One region of the Kiloniella antarctica genome, then DNA from elsewhere that is predicted to be linked to it. Evidence: riboswitches for the same ligand, from Rfam matches in the RefSeq annotation. Region 1 holds a riboswitch; the other holds the start of a gene.
What was found. A riboswitch is a leader RNA that binds a small molecule or an ion and turns the genes downstream of it on or off. The one in region 1 is predicted to bind cobalamin.
Positions count from the first base shown of each region.

Region 2: another riboswitch for cobalamin. It lies ahead of ACFSKO_RS09975 (ABC transporter ATP-binding protein); the one in region 1 lies ahead of ACFSKO_RS02730 (DUF4198 domain-containing protein).

Region 1 is NZ_JBHUII010000001.1:564,438-569,529, reverse strand. Features, by position in the region: gene ACFSKO_RS02750 (LysR family transcriptional regulator) at 1-55, shown strand, start outside; gene ACFSKO_RS02745 (arsenate reductase/protein-tyrosine-phosphatase family protein) at 148-717, shown strand; gene ACFSKO_RS02740 (MipA/OmpV family protein) at 907-1,716, shown strand; gene ACFSKO_RS02735 (CBS domain-containing protein) at 1,912-2,433, shown strand; gene ACFSKO_RS02730 (DUF4198 domain-containing protein) at 2,519-3,322, opposite strand; cobalamin riboswitch at 3,449-3,620, opposite strand; cobalamin riboswitch at 3,814-4,034, shown strand; gene ACFSKO_RS02725 (DUF4198 domain-containing protein) at 4,234-5,022, shown strand; gene cbiM (cobalt transporter CbiM) at 5,037-5,092, shown strand, end outside.
Region 2 is NZ_JBHUII010000004.1:617,731-622,822, forward strand. Features, by position in the region: gene ACFSKO_RS09970 (ABC transporter substrate-binding protein) at 1-891, opposite strand, end outside; gene ACFSKO_RS09975 (ABC transporter ATP-binding protein) at 933-1,706, opposite strand; cobalamin riboswitch at 2,009-2,227, opposite strand; gene arsB (ACR3 family arsenite efflux transporter) at 2,445-3,461, opposite strand; gene mtgA (monofunctional biosynthetic peptidoglycan transglycosylase) at 3,754-4,419, opposite strand; gene ACFSKO_RS09990 (substrate-binding periplasmic protein) at 4,691-5,092, shown strand, end outside.

The sequences.
Region 1 (5,092 bases):
AATCAGGTCGGTTATGGGGGAGATGCTGGACGCTCTTTCAAAATCAAATTCATAAATCCATCATTTAGTTTTAATCTAGGTGCGATCTATATGAGAGATACTTGGCAGCGGATTGTTGATCTTCGTCGCTAACCTATGGAGCCTCTCATGGTATCGCAACCTCTTCATGTTTTATTTTTAAGCACAGCCAATACTGCTCGAAGTCTTATGAGTGAAGTCTTGTTGCGTGATCTTGCTGGAGGAAGAGCACATTGTTTTAGCGCAGGAACCACTCCTGTTGGTACGATCTGCCCGGATGTGGAAAGGTACTTAAGTAAGAAAGGTTATGAAACCGCAGGACTGTTTTCTAAAACGCTTCAATTATTTCTGGAAGACGGGGCGCCACATATTGATTTGGTCGTGACAGTAAGTGCATGCGACGAGCGCATGCCCGTCCTTGGGCCGCTTGGGGCACTGCGTGTACACTGGGAAATGCCGAGCATTATTGATATCTCTTCCTCTGCAGAGAGGAAATCCATGGTTAAAGCATCTTATAAAGCACTAGAGGATTGCATTTTTCAGGTATTACAACCTTCTTGGGATGGGCTAACGGCACGGGAAGTGCAAAAATTGTTCGAGCGTGTTCAACCCAAAAATACTTCTCTCATGTCAAACAACATCGCAATTCCTGAAAGTTTGTTGTTTGAACTTGGAGCCGAAAAAATCGTTTATGCCTGATGCCTTCAATTAATGTTTCATCTGTCAGATTACGGTCAGCTCCTCCTTATAAAACATTGTATATCAAGAGTGTTATAGGCGAGGAAGTTAATGCCAGAATATCAGGGAAATGTTAAATTGAGAATGCCTTTTATAAGACTTTGTCAGAGATTTTTTCAATGTTGTCAGTTTTCTCTGAGGCTATTGAAAATGACGATGTTGGTATCTGTAGGTATGTTTTTTTTACCTATGACCGAGGTATTAGCCGAAGAAAAAGTGCCAAGACCCTTGGGTGTGCAAAATAATGATTTAATCGATGACGTTTTGAGTGATTGGAACTTTACTCTTGGTGCTGGAGCAGGGATCAGCCCGGACTATGAAGGTTCTGATGATTATGAAGTAGGGGGATTGCCGATCATTGAGGCTTCCTGGCGAGACGATACTTTTTTTGTCTCTTCTGTAAATGGCATCGGGGCCACTTTGTTACGGTCGGAGCATTTTAGCTCAGGAGTTTCCTTCAATTATGATGGTGGTCGTGATGATGGGGATAATAGTGCCTTGCGGGGACTAGGTGATGTTGACGACGGTATCAATATCACAGCTTTTGCGGGACTGGATTTTGGGAAATATGCCTTTGGTGTTGATGTTACTCAGGATTTGAGTGGCAATGACAAAGGTGCTGTTGTCTCTCTCGGTGCAGATTACCGCTTTACCTATTTGGATGACAGGCTGATGTTCGAGGTTGGCCCGGACGCAAGCTGGGCATCCGGCGATTATATGAGCACCTATTTTGGGGTGGATGGGAAACAGGCTTCCCGAAGTAAATATAATCAGTTTGATGCAGATGCAGGATTTAAGGATCTGGGACTTCATTTGAACGCAATGTATGCACTTGATGAAGACTGGACCATGGTGGGTGGCGTTAATTATACGCGTCTTCTCGGTGATGCCGCTGATAGCCCCTTTGTGGAAAGTGAAAATCAATTCTCTAGTTTTCTCTCTGTTACTTATTCCTTTTAGCTCCTGAAATTTTCTTTACTTGGAATAACGGTTTACCCGTTTAGATCCGCCAACTATCCCGGGAAACAATGAGTAAAATCTTATTTCCCGGGAGATTTTCTCAATCGAATTTAAGTGTTTTGTTAATCGAGAGTTAATGCGTAGAATTATTGTGCTATAGTTACTGTTCATAGCAGAACACGAGGAGGTACGAGCATGATATTTTCCAGTGATTTCGGCACCGCACTTTACCAAGGTGACAGCGGTTCTGGCTCAGGAGAGGCTGGGAATACAGTAGGGTCTTCTGGCGGGATGGTTAAAGATGTTCTTGCTGAAAAAGGCGGGGATATTCATACCATCGACACTAGCCATACTGTATTGGATGTAGTGGGGATGCTTAATTCATTTAAAATTGGTGCCCTTGTTATTGCAGATGCAGATAAACGCCCAATTGGCATTGTCTCAGAACGCGATGTGGTTGTTGGTGTTGGTAAAGATGGCTTAGCGATATTTGATAAAAACATCACTGAGATTATGACAGCAGACCCAATTTGTTGTGGTCCAGAAGCCCGAGTTCACGAAGTCATGCAGAAGATGACGAACGGGCGATTCCGACATATGCCAGTGGTTGAGAATGGGAAGTTGTGTGGCATGATTTCCATTGGTGACGTGGTACGAAAACGCCTTATGGAGCTCGAATTCGAAAATGAACAGATGATGGCTTATATGGCAGGTTAAATAAACTTGTTGAAGAATTTGGTATTTATCTGATTGGTGTAACGACGGATCATTTTGTTCCATCGTTACACTCTCTAAGTATGTTCTATTTTGGCATGTTCTGAGTGTGAACCCAGAGTAAGCCACCTTCTTCGACCTGTGCATTGGTACCGTCTGGTGCAATGAGCGTTTTACCATTATCAACCAGAGCCGCGAAACCCCACCAGCCAGCTTTTGGCATAGCGTAGTGAAAGATGCCATTTACATCTGCGCGGACAACTTGGGTTATGAAAGGGGTGGCGGGGATCTTAACATTTCCCTGACCTCTATACTCAATTTCAACCAGTGCATTGGCTTCTGGCTGACCATTGTTGAGGACTTGCCCTGAGAAAAGATTGTTTGTCCACAATCCGTAAGGGCGGCTGAGAGGCATGATTTCTACGGGCAAACCTACAGGCGTTTCCCACCCGTTCTCAAGGCCATAGGCATTCACGATAACTTTTGTATAGTGAATAATCATTGCTTGTTCTTCCGCTTCCCAATAGGGGGCGGGGGTCAGGAAGAAGGTATAATCTCCCGCACGTTTAATCTTATGCTGAGCTTTGAAAGACGATACGTTCGCCGGGTTCAATTTTCCTTTTAGTCGGGTGGATTCAAGTTCTGACGTTAGGTCATGTTTTACACCCGCAATCTGAACACCAAACTGTTCGGGAGTTTGCATGTCCATCAAGGGAGCCCCCTCCATTGGATGGGTAAATCTGATGTCAAAGGTTAGGGTGCTGTGCTTACTTTTTGAGATAAAAGGCTGAGAGGGAATTAATTCTAAAAAGTGGGCATTGGCAAAAGATGTTGTTAGAGCCAATGGTGGTAAGCTCATGACAAGCATGAGAGATAATCGTATCAAAAACATGGTACGCGCCTTGTCAAAATAGTTATGACAATGTTCAAAAGCTCATATGTTGTGAGATTTCGACCATCATCGACAGGCACGCCACACGACGGAAAACCGCCCTAATGAATGACCTCGTTCATTAGAATAGGTGACGTTACGGCGGCAGGTCTTCTGGCTATAGGTTCCGGTGAAAAAGAACCGACACAGTTGCGAGGACAGCTACGGCTCAAGATCCCCTGATGGGCAGATCATTCCGTATTCCCTATTATTCCCAAGTCAAATTTACACTTGGAAAACCGACACGGGCGCAGTCTGTCAATCTTGAGTGAGAAGGTCAATCAGTAAAACCATCTCGGATGGCATTCTTTTCAGACATCAAAATTACAAGCATTTCACCTTGTGTTCTAAAATCTTCTACGGTTCTAATTTGGATTAAAACAGACTCATTAGCATGACGGGGTAAAATTCCAGGACGTCGTTAATCTCGCTTGCACTTTTTTTTTGTCTGCATAAACTGCGGCTATGCATGGTTCCCCAAGAGTGAAGTCGCTCGGGGATTAAAAGGGAACACGGATTAATTTACCCATCAGGGAATTTCAAGCCGTGGCTGCCCCCGCAACTGTGAACGGTGAGTTCTTACCAATTATGATCACTGGCAAAGAGCCGGGAAGGTCTGGTGATAGAGCTACGATCCGTGAGCCAGGAGACCTGCCGGCATAATGTCACTAAACCGTAGGGCGGGGAGCACCATCGGTGACGGACATCCGTTTGTGGCGTGCCTTTGAGCCGAGCTACTGGATCATGAATAATCAGGTTTAACCTGAGGATTTATGTCGATGGGATGTCTAAAATCTCTCTTTAATCCACTATGCTTCAATAGGAACGTTGCCGTTGACTAATAAGTTGACGGCTGGGAGATATTAAACGAGATGAAAAAAGTTCTCTTTTGTAGTGTTATCGCCGCTGGCCTGACAGCTTTTATTACTGGTGCACAAGCGCACTTCCAATTGATTTATACACCTGAAACCATGCTTGAAAAAGGTGGAAAACTCACTCTTAAAATGCCGTTTACACATCCCGCAGAATCGGGTCACGTTATGGATATGGGCATACCAGAAGAATTCTATTCTATCCGTAAAGGTAAAAAGACGGACTTGATGGATAAGCTTAAAATCATTGAGTGGACCAGTAATGAAAACACTGGAAAAGCCTATGAAGCAGAAGTGAAATTACGTGGTCTTGGCGACAATGTGTTCGTGCTTAAACCGACGCCATTTTATGAAGCAAGTGAAGACATCTATATTCAGCAAATTACAAAGTCTTATGTAAATGTTGGTGACCTTCCAACTGATTGGTCAGAAGTTCAAGGGTTGAAAGCTGAAATTCGCCCGCTTACCAAACCTTATAACGTCATTGCTGGGGGTACTTTTACAGGGGTGGTTCTCTCCGAAGGTAAGCCTGTTCCTTTTGCTGAAATCGAAATCGAATACATTAATTTCCCGGCTGATATTGAAAACAATAAATTTGCTGATGTAGGGATGATTTCCTCGCCGTCTCATGCCATTCGTTCTGATGCTTCAGGTACGTTTACATTTGGAGTTCCAAAAGCAGGGTTTTGGGGAATTGCAGCTCTTGGTGCCGGACCGGATACGGAGCATGAAGGCAAAGAGCTTTCACAAGATGCTGTTATTTGGATTCAAGCTCGTGATGTCGATTAAAGATTGGACGAGCGATGCATATCGTTGATGGTGCTTTATCAAATCCGGTGTTGATTGGTGGCGGCATTCT
Region 2 (5,092 bases), on a different contig from region 1:
TTCCAGCACCACAAAACGATCATTTTTAACGGCATCCATATCGGCAAAGGCTGGGTTATTTTTCATGAACTCAATTTTCTGTTCTGCAGTGACATTGCCATAATTCACGATAACAACCACTTCCGGGTTACGCTCGACAACCGCTTCCCAGCCGACCTTGGCCCAGCTTTTGTCAAAGTCATCCATGATATTGCGCCCGCCCGCAGCCTCGATCATCGCGGTTGGCATCGCATAACGCCCGGCAGTAAAGGGTTTTTCTTGACCACTATCATAAACAAACGCCCGAACCGGATGCTCTAGCACCTTCAATGTGGACTGGAAAGCTTCCAACTCGGCCTCATAACCTGCAACAAGGTCATTGGCCTTTTCTTCTACCCCAAAAATTTTACCAAGATTTAAGATATCATTGTACATATCCTGCATCGATACCTTTGGCTTGCCCCCGATATGAATACAGGATTCCGTGAGTTCGTACACCTTGATGCCAAAAGGATTGAGGCTCTCTGGCGTCACTTCACCACCAACCTTCATGCCATAGTTCCAGCCTGCAAAATAAAAATCCGCATCAGCCCCAACCAGAACTTCTTTCGATGGGTATTTTTCTGAAAGCTCCGGCAGTTCTGCTACGCCTTCACGCATTTTTTCATCCAGCGTTTTCCATCCGGAAATCCCGGTATAGCCCACCATTTTGTCCCGCAGGCCAAGAACCAGCATCATTTCAGTGAGATTTACATCATTGGAAACCGCCGACTTTGGCGCTGCGTCAAAAACAACTTCTCGATCACAGCTTTGTACACTCACAGGATAGTCGGCAGCACGGACAGCGGTTGTCGATAATGCCAGAACAAAGGCCGAGGCTGAAAGGCTCATACAGGATATATATTTACGCATGGGTATTCTCCAAAACAGGTCGCTAATAGCGAGCAAGATACTTAAAGGTGATAGGTAAAGTGGTTCTCACCACTGGGTTCCAGTCGCTCGATCCGGGCATTGACGTGAAAAGCACGGGTGATCAGTTCTTCGCTCAGCACCGTTTCGGGTGGACCGAAAGCCAGGCTGTGTCCCTTGGACAGGACCAACACGTCATCGGTGTATGTGTTGGCCAGATTGAGATCATGCAAAGAGGTAATAATCGTCAGCCCCAGGCCCCGGATCAGGGTCAGAACCTCCAGCTGGTGCCTAATATCAAGGTGATTGGTCGGCTCATCCAAAATGAGGATTTGGGGTTCTTGTGCCAATGCACGGGCAACCATGACTCGTTGCCTTTCGCCTCCTGAAAGCGTGCCAAATGATCGGTCAGCAAAGCCGCACAAATCGAGTTTAGACAGTGCTGATGTGACAATCTCGGCATCGCGTGCGCCATAGCCGGACAGGCCGCTGCGATGCGGCGTACGGCCAAGCGCAACAATTTCCCGCACATTGAGGGCAAAGTCTGTCGGTTGTTCCTGAAGGACAGCGGCTATGCGTTGCGCAGCAGCCTTGGCCCCCATGGCATGGATATCTTCACCATCAACCAGAACCTGCCCGGTTCGAGGACGGTAATAGCGATACAGCAACCGCAACAGGGTCGATTTTCCTGCACCATTGGCCCCAACGACGCCAAGTATGCGTCCGGCACCAACCTTAAAGCTGGTTTCATGCAGGATAACCTCGCGCCCGTTTGGCCCCCAGGACAGGTTACAGGCCTCTAAAGCCGTTTTATTCATGTAACAGGATTTCTTATCTAATTCACGACAAATAAATACGTAATGTTATAACATTACTATCCATATTTATCAACAAAGACAAGACCATCTCTGAAAAGAGTGTTGGCTCTCTATTCGCTGCGTCGTGCTAAAAGCTAGACGTGCAAACGTTTTACAAAATTTTGATAAGAGATATCGATATCGCGCAATCAGTTTCATGGCACCCTCCGTGCACGCACGAGGAGGATCGAAAACCGATGTGATGTGACGCAAAAGAGCCTGTCGCCATGTCTATCATCCTTTCCGAGGCACCCCGCCCGGTTTGAGTTAATAACACGATGGCAGGTCTCCTGACTTATGGATCAAAGCTTCTCTGAACCTTCCCGGATTTTAGTAATCCAGTGGTACTCTCAGAGCGGCTAACCACATACAGTTGCGGGGGCAGTCACGGAATTGGCACCTATGAGGTTACACCTTACCGTATTCCCTTTTCATCCCGGATTCAGCTTAGATATCCAGAAACCATCACGCAGATGGTGACAAAAAATATTATGAAACACAAGTGCAAAACCGACGGGTTTTAACCCTGCCATACCCAAATGCAATCAGAGAACTAACTTTCCGCTAAAACTGGTAAAAATCTGGCCTAATCTTTTAGCCAAACAAGAATATTCTGCCTAAAAGGGTTATCTAAATGCTGCAATTGTACTTTTAATGCCCATATATCGAAATATGCCGATATGCGGGCCAGTCTCACGCCTATTTAAACCAGTGTTGAGTTCGATTAATCAACGCAACCAGTGAAAGCATGACAGGAACTTCGACTAACACACCAACAACTGTGGCCAAAGCGGCACCAGAGTTTAGGCCAAAAAGCGAAATTGCAACGGCAACAGCTAATTCAAAGAAATTCGATGTACCAATAAGACAAGCAGGAGCCGCGATATTGTGCGGAAGCTTCATCCATTTGGCTGCAAGGTAGGCAATAATAAAAATTCCATACGTTTGTATCAACAAAGGTATGGCAATTAATCCAATAGTCTCTGGTTCCGAAATAATTGTATTTGCTTGAAACCCAAACAATAGAACAACGGTTGCGAGTAATCCGATAACTGACCAAGGTTTCAACCTTGCCAGAAAGTCATTTAAGGGTTGCTCATTATTACCTTTGTTCAAAATTTTGCGCGTAAACACACCTGCAATTAATGGCAACAACACGTAAAGAGCAACTGAGATTAATAATGTTTCCCACGGCACCTGAACGTCACTTATTCCAAGTAAAAATGCTGAAATAGGCGCAAACGCAAAAATCATAATCACGTCATTAACGGACACCTGAACCAAGGTATAATTAGGATCGCCTTTGGTTAGTTGCGACCAAACGAATACCATTGCCGTGCATGGCGCAACACCGAGTAAAATCATCCCCGAAATATATTCTTGTGCCGATGATGGATCGACCAAATCGGCAAATAAAATTTTGAAAAATAACCAACCTAATGCCGCCATCGTAAATGGCTTTACCAACCAATTAATCACAATGGTGAGCAGCAAGCCTTTAGGATTTCGGCCAACATCCTTTACGGCAGAGAAATCAATTTGCACCATCATTGGGTAAATCATCACCCAAATAAAAACAGCTACCACGATGTTGACGTGAGCAATTTCTAATCCAGCAACTTTTTGAAAAAGACTCGGTTGCCATAAACCCAATACGATTCCAACAACGATACAAAGGCCAACCCAAACGGACAAAAACCGCTCAAAAACACCCATTCTGTTTTACCTCAATCAGCATAAATATAATTTACAATAACGTGCTTTATTTCGACGGCTATTCATTTTTGCACTCAGAACAAGGCGTACATAAGTCCGTGGAATATTATTCGGTCAGCATTCTATCTGGTAAGATACAAAACAAAACCGCTGAAGTAATCTTGCTTTTAAAAACAATTTCACTCAAGGCTACTTTATTATAAAATCTCATAATTCTTATGTCTTAAATTCAGTATCCCGAGCAAAAATTGGCCAGAAAAATCTGGCTAAAATTATATTTTTAACAGGTAATTTAAAGGCAAGACCAAAGGGCCGCAGGAGCAACCCTGATATTTCCTGAAATACGGTTGGCAGCTTTTTGAACATTCTGACTTGGTCGCGCGGCATTTCGGTCCAAGGGATTGGGCAGAACGGCAGCAAGGCGCGCTGCTTGAGCACGTGTCAGTCCTTTTGCCGCGCGATTAAAGTGCGCTTGGGCTGCGGCCTCAGCCCCATAAATACCATCCCCAAATTCTGCGATGTTAAGATAGAGTTCCAAGATCCTTCGTTTGGGTAACAGTGTTTCCAACATCAGTGTCAGAGGGACTTCCAGTACTTTTCGAACTTTACTGCGAGAGGGCCAGAGAAACAGGTTCTTGCCAGTCTGCATCGAGATGGTACTCGCCCCCCGTGAAGCCGTCCCTGTATACAAAAGCTCATCCCAGACAATTCCCATTTGTTTCCAATCAAAGCCCGCGTGTTGGCAAAAACGTTGATCTTCAGAAACTAAAACCGCCTGTATAAGGTTTGGCGAAATATCTTCCAACGCGACAAAGTCATACTTCATGGGAGAACTTCTGATCAGCATGAGTGGCGTCGCCAGAGGCGGCAGTACCCGGTAGAGCAGGATCGTCGTCACGGGAAAGACCAGCCCGATCAACACACACGCCCAAATAAGCCGTCGAAAAAAGATCTTCATCTATTTATGTTTATCCATTGCGATGTCCCTAAGCGACCCAAAGACCTGTCGCCGATACGTGAAGTCAGGTGAGTTTATAGATCCCCATGCAAGGTACAAGAGCTCATGAAAAAGATGAGTTTTTCGCTATGGATTGATACACCCCTTGATAAGGTTAATACGATGACAACCTTGGAGAACAGCTAATTATAGCAGTGTTATTTTTCAAATTTTCCCAAAAATTAACTTATCAGTTTGTATAATGACCTGCACAAACGGCCTGGAGAAAATAATGAAAAAGCATGCGGTGTATATGCTTGCGGTAATCTTCATACTATTTACTTCTTTGTTTTCAGCTTCTTCTTTCTCTCAAGGTGATAAACTCATCGCTCACTGGCGCGACCGCCCGCCCTACATTTTCAAAGATAATAATGACCAAATCAAAGGCGTCATGGTTGAGCTACTTGAAGAAGCCGTTAAGCAATTAGGGTATGAGCTAGAATGGCAGGATGTTCCCTTTGCGCAGAGCCTTCAACAGGTAAAGAGAATGAAACCTGTCATTGTTCCTCGCGTACGAAAAACGGAGGAACGGGAAGCTTTCGTTAAATACCTTGGACCAATCGGTTATGCCAGAACACGCGTTTTATTTCTGGTACACAAAAGTGATAAGCACCTCCTCGGGAGCTATGAGGAT